DNA from 4 places in the Sinobacterium caligoides genome. Region 1 is predicted to be linked to each of the others. Evidence: predicted binding sites of a transcription regulator. Region 1 holds the regulator's gene; each other region holds the start of a gene.

Region 1 (3,516 bases):
TAGGAGAATAGGGGGGTAGCGGTGTGTGACATACGCGATAGGACCGAGGCTGTAGAAACGGAGGGCAAATTATACGTGTAGTCACCTTAAAGGGATAGTGAAAGCTATTGTCCTGTGCTGATATGGCAATAAAAAGGCTGACGTGGGTAAGGGGGTAGCGTTGAGTATTCATAGTATTTGCGTATAGTAACGACGATGTTATCTATCTACCTTCATCTGCTTTGTAGCTCTTTGTATTTATATAGGTTTTGTTATGGATCGTACCTTTCGCCTGATTATCTCCTGCCCTGACAAGGTGGGTATTGTTGCCGCTGTTAGTCAGTTTGTCGCTGATCGTGACGGTTGGATGACAGAGGCTAACTACCACGCTGACCGGGATACCGGGCAGTTTTTCATGCACAGCGAGATCCTTGCCGATAGTTTGAATGTGAGTTACGACGAGTTTTATACACAATTTGCTGAGTTAGCAGATCGCTTCGATATGCAATGGCGTTGTAATGATTCTGATGTACGCAAGAAGGTGGTGTTGATGGCGAGCCATGCCTCGCATTGTTTGGCGGACATTTTACATCGCTGGGAGAGTGGGGAGCTAAATTGCGATATTGTGGCGGTGATTGCCAATCATGAGAATTTAAGAGCAATGGTGGAGTGGCATAAGATCCCTTACCATTACATTGACTTTAAAGGCCAAGAGAAGGCGGTTGCAAACGCACAAGTTGAGCAACAGTTGTCAACGCTAGATCCTGATGTGATTGTTTTAGCACGTTATATGCAGATAGTGCCACAAGCCTTGTGTCAGAAATACAGTGGCAAGATTATCAATATCCATCACAGTTTCTTACCTTCCTTTATTGGCGCTAACCCCTATCAAAAAGCCTTTGATAGGGGAGTAAAGCTGGTCGGTGCGACGTGTCATTATGTGACAGAGCAGCTCGATGAGGGGCCGATATTGGATCAAGATGTGATTCGCGTCAGCCATCGTGACAGTAAAGACGATATGGTTCGTCTAGGAAAGGATGTCGAGAGGCGAGTGTTAGCGCGAGGTTTACGGGCGCACTTAGAGGATAGGGCGATGATTCAGGGTAACAAAACTGTCATCTTCGATTGATCGTTCTGTAGGGCCTGTAACATAGCTGTCACACAGCTGTCGTTAAATAGTCCTATACGCTGCAGTACGATAACTGAGGCTACTAATTATGAGGACGCTATGAGTAACGCAAAAATATTGATTGTTGATGACGAAGCGGCCATTCGTGAGATGCTACGAATGAACTTAGAGTTTAGTGACTTCGAGTGTGTCGAAGCGGCAGATGCGATTGAAGCGCATAGCAAGATACTCGATGAGCAACCAGATCTTGTGTTGTTAGACTGGATGTTGCCTGGAACCAGTGGTATCGAGTTGGTGCGTCGCCTCAAGAAAGATGATGGTGTGGCGGATGTCCCTGTCATTATGCTGACCGCTAAGGCTGATGAAAGTAATAAGATCCAAGGTTTAGAGGGTGGGGTTGATGATTACATTACGAAACCTTTCTCCCCGCGGGAACTTATAGCGCGAGTGAATGCCGTTTTGCGGCGTAGTGGCGCGAGTAATGACAATGAGAAGATTGTTGTTGGCGAGCTGGTGATGGAGCCGGATAACCACCGGGTTTTATTGGCTGGTACGATGATTAATTTAGGTCCCACCGAATACCGCCTGTTGAATTACTTCATGACGCATCAGGATCGGGTCTATTCACGTGCACAGCTACTTGATCGCGTCTGGGGAGGTAATGTCTATGTTGAGGAGCGCACTGTCGATGTCCACATTAGACGTTTGCGTAAGGCGCTTCAGCTCGACAGCGGACAAGATTTCGGTGTCTATATTCAGACTGTTCGTGGAGCGGGTTACCGCTTCTCAGAGCAAGGTGTGACTGTTTGACCTTACTCAGCCTGCTTTCTTGGGGCTGAAGCTTATTAGAGCGACGTTAACCTCGTTAGATGGAATCCGTGTGAATTACCAACCTGCTTTCAACCGCGAGATTCTTCGCGTATTAATTTTCGTCCTGCCCATCTCTGCAGTAGGGGGCGCTATGGGATACATGTTGCCTGCCATGTTGACAGGGTGCCTTTGCTTTGTGGCTGATCACCTTTGGCGGATGCATCGTCTGCGCCGCTGGCTTGAAAATACAGCTGCTTTAACCGATCTCGCTGAAGCCGATAAGCGCGTCGGGATGGTTCGCGAAGTGGCGCTTGATTACAGCCGTTTACGCAGCCGTTATGAAGAGCAGCATCGACGTCTTGGTGCCGCTGAAACTTATCTTCAGGAGGCGGCTTCCTCACTTTCTGATGGCGTTATTGTCGTTGGTGGAGGGGGAGAGCTTACTTGGGCTAACGGTTCGGCGAAAAAGTTAATAGGCGTTTCTTTCCCTGGCCATTATAAGAAGTTGCTAGTGAATGTGATCGTCGATCAAAAGTTCATTGATTATTTTAATCAATGTGATTTCAGTGAACCACTAGAGATGGTCTCACCGACGACGCCGCATTTAACACTTTCGCTCAGTATGACTTTTTTTGGCGCAGGCAATCGTCTTATTTTTATTCGTGATATCTCCAAAGTCAGGCACTTGGAGAAAATGAGGCAAGACTTCATCGGTAATATGTCACATGAGCTACGTACACCGCTGACGGTCATTAAAGGCTACCTTGAGGTGATTGATATGCATCTCGATAGTGAGAGTTCCCGCTGGCGTCGTCCGATTACGCAAATGCAAGAGCAGGCAGAAAGGATGGAAAACCTGATTACTGATCTGATGTGGCTGTCGCGCCTAGAGTCGGTGCCGCAGGAGGACTCCGATGTGGCGGTGGCTGTAGCGGCTACGGCGAGAGAGATGGCGGAGGAGGCCTCGATTCATGCGGCGGGGCAGGGGAAGTCGTTTGTCATCGAGGTTGAAGACTCAATACAACTAACGGGGCAGTTTAAGGAGCTACGTAGCGCTTTTAATAACCTGGTTGTTAATGCGTGTAAATACAGCGGTGAGGATGGCCAGGTTACGATTAGTTGGAGGGGTAACAGTGATGGTGGCGCGACCTTTTCCGTATCTGACAATGGCTTTGGTATCGCTCAGCACCACTTAAGTCGTTTGACTGAGCGTTTTTACCGCGTCGATACCAGTCGCTCAATTGCGACCGGTGGCACAGGACTTGGTTTGGCTATCGTCAAGCATGTGATGATGCGACATGATGCGGAATTGACGATTAATAGCGAGGAGGGGGTGGGTTCAACCTTTAGTTGTGTTTTCCCACCGTCACGAGTCGTTAGGGGTTAGGATTTTGTCGCAGCTGCCTCAGTCGGCTTGTTGTTTTCCTTTTTGGCTGGGGTGATCATTGCGATGATCTTCCAGTCTAAGCCCGGTTTAAGCTCGACACTCTCGGCATAGACATGGATGTGCTGTTTGTCGTCAATGGCGAACAGTGGCACGATGTGGTCGTCCTGGTTCTTAGCTAAATAATCCTCGTAGCTAAATTCTTTACTGAGGC
Region 2 (3,516 bases), 440 kb from region 1:
AGATAAATACTGCGCTAAGGCCTCCCGCAACGGTGCATAGCCCTGATCACCATCAAACCCCATCAGCACCGTCCTATCCTGGTGTCGACGCAGTAGACGAGCCCATACCTTAGTCGGAAACGCTTTTAGGTCGGGGATGCCTGGCGTAAACGGCAGCGACGCCTCATGCCCCCGAAAGCTCAGCTGAGACAACGACTGTGCAAAAGCAGACAGCTCAGGCAAATTCAGCAGGCGATCACCCGCCGACAATGGCATAGCCGAGCGCTGGACAGGCAACGTTTTCTCAATATAAACACCTCGGCCACTATGACTCTCGACAAAGCCTTCTGCCTTTAGCTGTTCGATAACCAACAACACAGTATTACGACTCACCCCAAGCTGTAATGACAGGCGCCGCGATGCCGGCAACTTGGTCCCGGGAGGTAATCTACCGCTATAGATTCTTTGTACAATTTGCGCATGTAATTGCGCCTGTAGAGAGGCATTGGCATCAAAGGTTATATCATCGAGAGAAGGTAACTCCAAAGCGGCACCATAGTGTGATTAAAACTGGACCTTTCTATAGTACCGGTATGAATAAATAATGCCCATAACATTCATCACAAAGAAGAGGAAGTGACTGTGGCAGCCCCCAAAAACAGCCCCCAAACTATCGATCAACTAGCTCGAAGCCCACACAGCACCATCAAACGCGGCGTCGGTCGCGCCAGCTATGACAAAGCCCTTGTCCTTCAATTAGTCGACGATTTAAAGCTAGGGCACATGGGGTTTGTTCTCGACGGGCGCCCCGTTATCATCCCAATGACAATATGGCGAGTTGACGAAGCACTGTATTTTCACGTCGCCAACAAGAGTCGATTGCAAAAAATGTTAGAGCAAGGCGATGAATTTTGCCTCTCCATTGCCGAATGCAGCGAGTGGGTAATGGCAAAATCCGCCTACCATCACAGCGCTAACTTCCGCTCTGCCGTACTCTACTGCAGCGGTAAAAGAATCACCGACCCACAACAGTTCGACCGAGTATTTTCACTACTAATAAATGACTTAGAAGAAGGTCGCTGGGATCATGTTCGCCCACCGAGTGCGCAGGAGCGTAAAGGGACTGCTCTCATGCAGCTACAGATCAACGAAGGCAGCTATAAAAGCCGAACAGGTGGACCCAATGAGAATGCCGCCGACCTAACCTTACCGGTGTGGCATGGCGTAAAACCGACCTGTCCCTTTCATCAAGGATAACTGTCAACAAGTCGGTTTTAGGGCAGCTAGCCAATAGCGGCTGAGCTGCCCTGTTTTAACTAACGCGATTAGCCGCGATCAAAGCGATAGATTAGATTTGGCTCGCTGACAATATAGATATTACCTTCATCGTCCGTCGTGACGCCCTCAGGCTGCGGAAGGTCTTCAGCCAATCGGTGCTCACCCGACTCCAGCTTCATGTAGCCCAGTATATTAGCGTCACCATCAATTTCAGCTAACGCTCTCGACTCATCGCTAAGCACCATAAGATGGCCTGTGTACTGATCAAAGTGCAACCCAGAGAAATCATCCATCCCGAGTTTATTATCAATATCTTCAGTATATTTTTCTAGTTCAAGACTACCATCAGAAGATAGAAACCCTTTTATTTTAATTACCTGCATAGGGTCACGTTCGCGGGCGACAAATATATCGTTATTTTCCCGATTAATAGCCAAACCCTCCCAGCCCTTATTCTTGTTACCACCAACATTTAAGGTAAACTTTTTAGCATCCTTCCTGTCCACAGCCTTTGTATCAGCATCAATTCGTACTAGTACAACACTTTGTAAACGCTCATCAACGATTAAGAAACGCCCTTCGCCCGCATAAACCACCGCCTCAGTGTCACTAAAATTAACTAGCTTAACCTTACGCAAAACGTTCATTTTTTTATCGAGCTCTAACAGTTGCGTCGGTCCGTTCATCACAGCCCAGAGACGCTGGGTGTCATCGTTGAAGGTAATACCAGATAAGTTATTATCAACACCTTCCACAAGATGAGCCTCTACGGCAACATTATATCCTTTTAACCCATCACCCACTGGCACACTATAACTCGCATAAACAGCACGAATTAAAGCCAAAGAGATTATTACAGAAAGCACAGCAAAGACTGACTTATAACTCGTTTTTTTCATTTTCATTTTCATATAGGTCTTATTGTTATAACAATTGATCAATCATTAATGCTCACAGCATTCTACAGCATTCACTGTGACTAAATGATGACAAGTAGCGTGATCGCTCCTTAGGCCAAGCGCGAATTATCACCTTTATTTATCAACCAAGGTGTGCTCTATCCGACACATTCGCGCTAGAAAAACATGAAGCCTTAGTAATATTTTTATTAATGCAGCGACTACAACTAGAGACATCGATAAAAATTATAAGTTCAACCGCACCACTAACAGACAATATAAGGCTTATAAAAATTGGGAGGGAAGCTGGGGGGGGGGATTACTTTCGTAACAGCTTAACGCTTTCGCTATAAAAACGAGTTTTTCGATATATATTAAAGAGATATAAGGTTTCACAGCTGCTGCGCAGTTAAACTATAAATTCAAGTACACAGCAGATGCAAAGGTGACTAAGAATAGCCACAGAAAAACATTAATCTTTGTAGATCTTTGGATTCATCACATCACGTAACCAATCCCCAAGTAGGTTGATCACCAACACCAGAGTCACCAAGACGACTCCAGGTATAACTGTTATCCACCAAGAGCCACTAAAGATAAACTCAAAGCCACTACTGATCAACGCACCCAAGGAGGGCTCCGAGATAGGCATCCCTAAACCAAGGAAAGACAGCGCTGCTTCACTAATAATGGCGTTGGCGATCTGCACCGTAGAAATCACAAATATCGGTGACATACAATTCGGCAAGATATGACGAAACATGATCTTTATATTACCAAAGCCCATCACCTTTGCTGCCTGAACGTACTCTTTCTCCTTTTCCGCTAGGACAGAAGCCCTGATTGTACGAGCATATTGTGGCCATTCTGCGATACCAATAACAAAGATTAGGATCAACATGGCAAACTCGCCGTACAACTCGCTACCGAAGGAGGCTTTAAACACCGCTAATACTATAATGGCTACCATCATCGTCGAAAATGACAGCTGTATATCAGCCAAGCGCATCAACATACTGTCGACTCGACCACCGATATAACCAGCACTTAGTCCAATCACAATACCCAGCAGCGCCTGCAGTGCCACGGCTGACAAACCAATGGTCAGTGAGACACGAGTACCGTACAAGATTGTACTTAACATATCTCGGCCCTGAGCATCAGTCCCTAATAGGAAGCGTTCCTCACCATCCTCCTGCCAAGAAGGGGGCAACTCAGAATCCATAATATCTATCGAACTCATATCGTAAGGATTATAAGGTGCTATCGCCGGGGCAAAAATAGAGCCGAGGATAAAAACCAAAAATAATCCCGTACAAACCATCGCGACTTTGTCACGAGTAAAACAATAAAACAAATT
Region 3 (3,516 bases), 570 kb from region 1:
GCTGATATAGTCACGATCAGCAGCCTGTACCGTTGTTGATAGTGCCATGCCTGCAATAGCTAGGGCAGTCAGTTTTTTTAACATATTGTCCTCCAAGGATCTTAATAATCAGTCACGATAATCTAACGAGATAAAAATCATTCAAACTCTAAGTGGTCGCTATACTAATCGAGATAATTGACAGTTCTGTGAAGGGAATATGAAGGTTATATTACACTGATTTTTCCCCTTTTGAGACAGCAAGTTACCATCCGGGGACTCGAAACAAAGGCATAAAAAAGCCGCACAGCCCCCCGGAGAGAGGGGCGCTATGCAGCTAAAAACAAGTAGTTATAAAAGGGGGCGCTAAACAAGCTAGTTCGAAGACGGTACTGACGACACCCAGACCTCGACACGCCCATTCTTCATCTTAGCGACCACATCACCATTATTAGCGATCGGCATAAACGCCCCTAAGCTCATCACCGGCTCAATGTTTTCGACTTTGCCGATCAACTTATTCTTCACCATCAACGCACGATGCTTAGCCAGCACCTTCTCCAAGCTTGATTTCGACCGAACATCGCTAAACCCGACTAACGAAACTCGCTGTTTGCCATCACTGCTGGCAAAATAACCCTCTAGACGCAGCAGGTCTCTCTGCCCCTTATTATCTAAGACGGCACTCGCGGGCGAGAAATAAAAATTGACACTTAAGCGCTTCGACTGCTGAGTAAGCTGTAAATATTCCGCTGGAGCACTGCTATCCGCTTGCTGCTCGACGGCGATAATATTCTGCGAAATAAAACCAATATTCTCTACAATCGACTGCCCCTTTTCACTCAACACAAAACTCAAAAAATCGTCAACATGCGGGTTATCGATATTAGACTTGCTATATAGGTACAGTCGACGGGCTAAGGGGTAATCCTCCGTCGCGACGTTGATCCGCTCCGGTTTCATTGCTCGAGTCTGACGATCAGATACAGCCAATAACTTACTACCGGCGACCGCTGCCAAAGGCACAAAACCAATACCCCCACGGTCCGCCTCAACTTGTGCAGATAGCTCTGCGTTTGACTCGTAACGCGATGCACCGCTCGCTAAGGCCGTCTTTTTACCCAACACCAAGCTTCTAAAAGTATCCCAGGTACCTGAGTTATCGTCACGGGCATAGAGCGTAATAGCACGGTCGTCACCCCCAAGCTGCCGCCAGTTATCTATTTCACCACTAAAAATACGCTTTAATATCGGCTTACTGAGTTCATTCAACGAATTATCTGGGTGAACAATAATAGCCAAACCATCAATGGCAATCACATGCTCATTATCAAAGCTGTTCATATCACCGAAACGCTCGAGCAACTTCACCTCACTCTGCTTGATCGCTCTCGACGACATCGCGATGTCCGCACGCCCAGCATTCAGCCATTTAAAGCCCGTACTCGAGCCATGCGCCGAAATATCTACGGCAATTGATTGACTCCCGTCGTTACCATACTGACTTCCAAGAATACGCACCTCATTCTCAATATGACTGGGAACGACATGCACATTTTGCGCACCAAGATCACGAAGATACTCCATCACCAATGCTGGCGCCAAGCGCCCGCCTACCGTATTGGAGCCCGCCAAACGAAACAACAACTCCGGTTTATCGGCAGCGGAGACTGCGGCCGCATTGAGCCGTACTGCGGTAAAAATGCTGAAACAAAGACAGCTTATTATAATTAAAAAATGGCGCTGAGATCGAAACCGCATAGATAAAACACTCCGATAAAATTCGTTTTTTAACGTTCAGTTGAATTTTACGCAGATTTTAAGTTCGTCAAATGACGGGGTGATGACAGTTATATGGCACTTTAATGACAGCGCCAAAACCTCACGGGATGATAGGGCAGCTACAGATTATTACAACTTTCTTAAAGAGCTATTATGAGAAACTAATTGCGCCCAATCCTTATGGCCTTCGCTATGATAAATTTTAACACGACTCAGGCAGGCATAGGGAACCTCTAACCTGACAATCGCGTCCACAGGCATCGCCAGCAAGCGGGTCAATAATACCCGTATCGCACCACCATGACTCACCAGTAAAATATGCTGACCTCGATGCGCCGACAACAGTAGATCCCAGGCACGATACTGCCTCGTCATAAAGCGTTCCATACTCTCACCATTTGGCGGTGTATTGGACGATGGCTTTTCCCAGAACTTCCTCAGCGCTTCGCCCTGCTCGGCCTGCACATCGGCAATCAAGCGCCCCTCCCAGTCACCGAAATCAATTTCCGCCAAATCTTCATAGCTGGCGACAGGTAAGTGGCTGCGCTCACCAAGCTGTGTCGCGAATCTAGCACAGCGCTGTAAGGGGGATGTCACGATTGCCTGCCAAGGTGGCGCCTCAGACTCGACTGCCGCTGACATCTGCTGCCAGCCCTGATCCGAGAGCGACACATCACTGCTGCCACGAAAAATCTCCCCCCCCTCGCAGGCTCCATGTCGTAATAGATCAATCGTCGTCAACATCGTTGTCACCCTCTGTTAAACCTCGTCCGCACCACTGACGCCAGCATCAGCAAAACTCGCCATGCCTCGATGTAACGCCAGAGCCGACTGCACAACACTATAGGCAACAGCAGCACCACTGCCCTCACCTAAACGCATATCTAATTGTAAGATAGCCTCTGCCTCAAGTGCAGCCAACACCTTTCGATGCCCTGGTTCAGCAGAACTATGGCCAAACAACAGCCACCCTCTAATCGACGGGTTAATCGCCACCGCCATCAAGGCTGCAACCGTGGCAATAAAACCATCCACTAATACTGGCAACCCTCTCTGCGCACAGCGAATATAAGCCCCTACCAAGCCGGCGATCTCAAGCCCCCCAAGACAGGCAAGTAGCGCCATCGGTTGTTCACGACGAACCCCATGCAACGCAATCGCCGCATCAATCACCTGCGCTTTATGCATCACCACATCACTGCTCACCCCTGTACCCGGCCCCACTAACGCCTCGGCCTGCTCTCCAAGCATCACCGCTGCCAGCGCCGATGCCGATGTTGTATTGGCAATGCCCATCTCTCCACCGATAAACAGGTCGGCATCGATCTCATCGATAAAATCAGCAGCCGCCTGCAAACAAGACATCAGCTCCTGATCAGACATCGCAGGTTGCTTGGAGAAGTCATCAGTACCAGGCTTAATATTCAACGAGCGCACCGAAGGGAGTGGCTCGACAGGGAACGCGGTCCCCATGTTTAACACGGTAAACGTCGCTCCCATCTGTTTTGCCATTACGGTAATGGCGGCACCACCGGCGGCAAAGTTGCGAATCATCTCCCCTGTTACTACCTGAGGAAAAGCCGATACGCCCTGCTTAGCAATGCCGTGATCGGCGGCAAATATCGCAATATACGGCAGGTTGAGGCTAGGCTGCTCACAGCCCTGCATCGCCGCCAACGCCACAGCAACGGCTTCCAGCCGACCTAACGACCCAGGAGGCTTGGTCAGTACAGACTGCCGCGTTAACGCCTCTTG
Region 4 (3,516 bases), on a different contig from region 1:
ACAGCTTAATCATTTCGTCATCTATACGAGCTGAGACATGATCAGGTAACTCTTTACCTTCTAGTCGCCCTCTAAACTCATCAACGTCAGATGTCTTATCATCCTTGGTTATACCCAGCTCTTTTTGAATTAACTTGAGCTGCTCACGCAAGAAAAACTCACGCTGCTGTGCACTGATCTTATCGTTGACTTGTTCAGACAATTCACCCTGTAATTTAGCCACCTCCAACTCTTGCCTCAATAGCAACAAGACTGCATCCATACGCTCAATCAAGGGTACCGTATCAACGATATTCTGTAGCTCATCGTTACTAGCAGTCGTAATTGAAGCCGCGAAGTCGGCAAGCGGAGATGGGTCATTGGGTCCAAACCTATTGAGGTATTGGCGTAACTCGTCTGAGTACAGCGGGTTAAGTGGGAGCAACTCTTTGATCACCGCCAAAATAGCAATGGATCTAGCCCGCAAACCGCTGTCATCCTCAACTGGCGCATCTGGATACTCAACCTCAACCTGATAAGGTGGTGACTCTCGTAACCAACGCACTATACGAAAGCGGCGTCTTCCCATCGCAATCAGATGTAAGTACTCACCATCACTTTCAACACTCTGCACCCTCGCAACACAACCGGTTAATGCTAAATCATCGACAGAGAAATCGCCCTCTTCAACAGGGCAGTAAATAAGCCCTACATAGGGCTGGTCCGCCTCCGATACACGATGGATCGTCTCAGCCCAACGCTCACTCGTTACCGTCACCGGTTGCATCTGAGCGGGGAAGAAAGGCCTGCTAGAAATAGGCAGCAATTCAATAACATTCGGCAATACCTGATCAGGCAGTGCGATAGATTTATTTTCAGCAGCCGCTTCTGTTTCTATATTCTCATTTAACTCTGCTACCACTGCCCTACCTCATTCTACGCCGATTACAGGTTGCCAGGCTGTTGCAGGGATTGCCTCAGTGACTGACATCTAACCTATATGGGGTCGCAACAAGCAAATTCCAATAAGTGAAGCGCGCAATACGCGACAACACTCACCCATTGCTACACTGATTAATATCCCTTTATCGTATAGAGGTGTATTAAGGTATGCTTACAAGAAAACATAACTTAGCCTGTTTCCTTTTACTGATGGCCGTTACCACAGCGTTGTCGCTAAGTATCTATCAGTCAGGAAGAAGCTTCCAGGCTAGCTCTAGCCTTATGCTAGAACAAGATATCCCTCGACTTACCACCATTAATTCGCTTAATTCAGAGGTAGGCAGACTACTAACAATCTATACCAACCTAAAAAATACGCCATCGCCAATACAGCCTAATCTAGAATTGGCACACAGCTTACTCGCTGCTAGCATCATAAACTTTCAAGAGCCTAATACTTTAAAAAAGTTACAGCTTAAACTCTGGAAAATAGAAAAGATTTCTAACAATAATAGCCAGATCATCCTTGAGCTGGAAGCAATACAGAGTAACCTGAAAACAATACAACAAAGCCTCACCTTCAAGCTAAGTGAGCATGGCCGAGAAAGTATTCAGCAAGCAATAACACTCAGCGGACGAATTGAACTTTATACTGTCATCATTTTCATCGTGGGTACCGCCCTCACCTTAACTCACCTCCCTTCACGCGAATATCCAGCAAAAAACAACCTACAAAGCTAGTGCAGCAAGACAACATTCTTGTAATAAAACCGTTACCGTTCCGTCACATCTATGTAATATGTGCTGACCATAATACATGCCATTAAATGTATGGATAGCTAAAACAAACTTTGGAATGAACTGGAGATGTATGATGAACGTAAATAAATTAACGGCTGCGCTACTAGCAACCACAGGCTTGGCCGTCACTTCCGCTTACGCTGACACTGATGTTACTGTCTACGGCAAGCTCAATGTCACCGCAGAGAATGTCGATAACGGTGATGACTCAACAGCTAAGCTTAACTCAAATGCCTCACGCTTAGGCTTTAAAGGCAAAACCGGCTTAACAGAGAGCACCTCCGTTATCTACAAGATGGAATATGAAGTTGCTGTCGACGACGGCGACACTAAAGATGGCAACGCCTTTAAGCAGCGCAACATCTACATCGGACTAACGGGTGACTTTGGTACTGTCTTCGCTGGTAACCATGACACAGCCCTAAAGCTATCGCAAAACAAAGTCGATGTGATGAACGACCTTAACGGCGGCGACATGAAGAACGTGCTGGTAGGGGAAACGCGCGCTAAGAACATCATTAACTATACAACCCCTAGCTATAGCGGTTTCAGCGCCACTATTCAGCCAATCCTCAACGAAGGTGATAATATCACTGGTGAAGATGGTGATAAGGAAGATGGCTTCTTCGACTCATTCTCGTCTTCCGTTAACTGGGAAAATGACAGTTTCTACGTTGCCCTTGCTCATGACAACAATGTAGCGACTAAGTCAGCGCTTGAGCATGACGCCTTTGATAATACCCGTCTCGTTGCACAGTATAAAATTGCTGCTCTTACCTTTGGCGCGCTTTATCAAGTCTCTGATTATCAGGGCGTCGATGCTAGCAACCTAAATGAAGATAGCTTTACTGGCTATCTTGTCAGCGCAGCTTATAAGATCAACAAGCAGTGGAAGGTTTATGGTCAAGTGGGCCAATCTGACATGCCAATTGAATATGTCGACACCGATAAAAACGAGCAGTACGGTATCGGCGTAGACTATAACTTTAGTAAGGCCACCAAGGTCTTTGGCTTCTATAACAGCTTAGAAGCGACAGAGAATGTTAGTAATAACAAAGAAGAGCTGGACGTTTTAGGCCTTGGTCTACAGCACAAGTTCTAAATAGAGACAGCTTTACCAATACCACCGAAAAGGGGGGAGTGCGATAGCGCTCCCCCCTTTTCACTATCTTTAGCGACAAAAGGGATCCACTCATGAAAACAATGCTGACAATTACCATCATCACATTGAACCTGTTAAATTACGCTCATGCCGCAGAATCAACTGTCGATGACGCTGACAGCTTAAATTTCAGCAATTTTCATAAGGATGACAAAATAAAGCTCATTGATAGTGAGAAGCCTCAAAAAGCTATCATGATTAACGGCGAAAAAAAGACGACATCAACAAACAAGAACCACATTGCAACGGCACAGTACCAACTCACAAGTAACCGTCATAAAGCCGAGCAAGCAGTACAAGAAAAAGCCGCTCTCCTCTGCCCTAAAGGATGGAGAGAAGCGGATCAGTGGATAAAAAAGAACGGCAATAAATTTACTATCAACTATGAATTTAGCTGCCGATAATAGGTGAGTGTTACTGACACAAACTATTGCGAGCCAAGAAGCAACAACCCAAGCAATCACTACAGCCCACCACTCACCTGGCTCGCCTCCCCCTGCACCACGCCATTCATTAGCAATTTAGCCTGTCCCCTCCAACACTAACCATAGATTTCGCCACAGGCATAAAAAAACCCCGTAAGCGCGAGCTTACGGGGTTTTAGCATAAGAGCCTGACAATGACCTACTCTC

What was found. The regulator PhoB, encoded in region 1, activates phosphate uptake and scavenging genes when phosphate is short. The targets are predictions, from matches to a motif close to TGTCATAAANNTGTAACA.
Region 2: EDC56_RS03760 (SdiA-regulated domain-containing protein) is a predicted target of PhoB. The motif match lies at 2,232-2,249, and genes of this name have one in related genera.
Region 3: EDC56_RS04300 (substrate-binding domain-containing protein) is a predicted target of PhoB. The motif match lies at 1,833-1,850, and genes of this name have one in related genera.
Region 4: EDC56_RS00245 (porin) is a predicted target of PhoB. The motif match lies at 1,704-1,721, and genes of this name have one in related genera.

Annotation. Positions count from the first base shown of each region.
Region 1 is NZ_RKHR01000003.1:381,033-384,548, reverse strand. Features, by position in the region: gene EDC56_RS01900 (YgiQ family radical SAM protein) at 1-32, opposite strand, end outside; gene purU (formyltetrahydrofolate deformylase) at 254-1,108, shown strand; gene phoB (phosphate regulon transcriptional regulator PhoB) at 1,208-1,918, shown strand; gene phoR (phosphate regulon sensor histidine kinase PhoR) at 1,989-3,305, shown strand; gene EDC56_RS01880 (cation:proton antiporter) at 3,302-3,516, opposite strand, start outside.
Region 2 is NZ_RKHR01000003.1:823,871-827,386, forward strand. Features, by position in the region: gene pdxR (MocR-like pyridoxine biosynthesis transcription factor PdxR) at 1-525, opposite strand, end outside; gene EDC56_RS03755 (pyridoxamine 5'-phosphate oxidase family protein) at 622-1,236, shown strand; gene EDC56_RS03760 (SdiA-regulated domain-containing protein) at 1,305-2,168, opposite strand; gene EDC56_RS03765 (ABC transporter permease) at 2,629-3,516, opposite strand, start outside.
Region 3 is NZ_RKHR01000003.1:946,305-949,820, forward strand. Features, by position in the region: gene EDC56_RS04295 (substrate-binding domain-containing protein) at 1-84, opposite strand, end outside; gene EDC56_RS04300 (substrate-binding domain-containing protein) at 355-1,740, opposite strand; gene EDC56_RS04305 (histidine phosphatase family protein) at 1,891-2,505, opposite strand; gene cobT (nicotinate-nucleotide--dimethylbenzimidazole phosphoribosyltransferase) at 2,521-3,516, opposite strand, start outside.
Region 4 is NZ_RKHR01000001.1:46,326-49,841, forward strand. Features, by position in the region: gene lon (endopeptidase La) at 1-901, opposite strand, end outside; gene EDC56_RS00240 (hypothetical protein) at 1,090-1,662, shown strand; gene EDC56_RS00245 (porin) at 1,793-2,824, shown strand; gene EDC56_RS00250 (hypothetical protein) at 2,917-3,288, shown strand.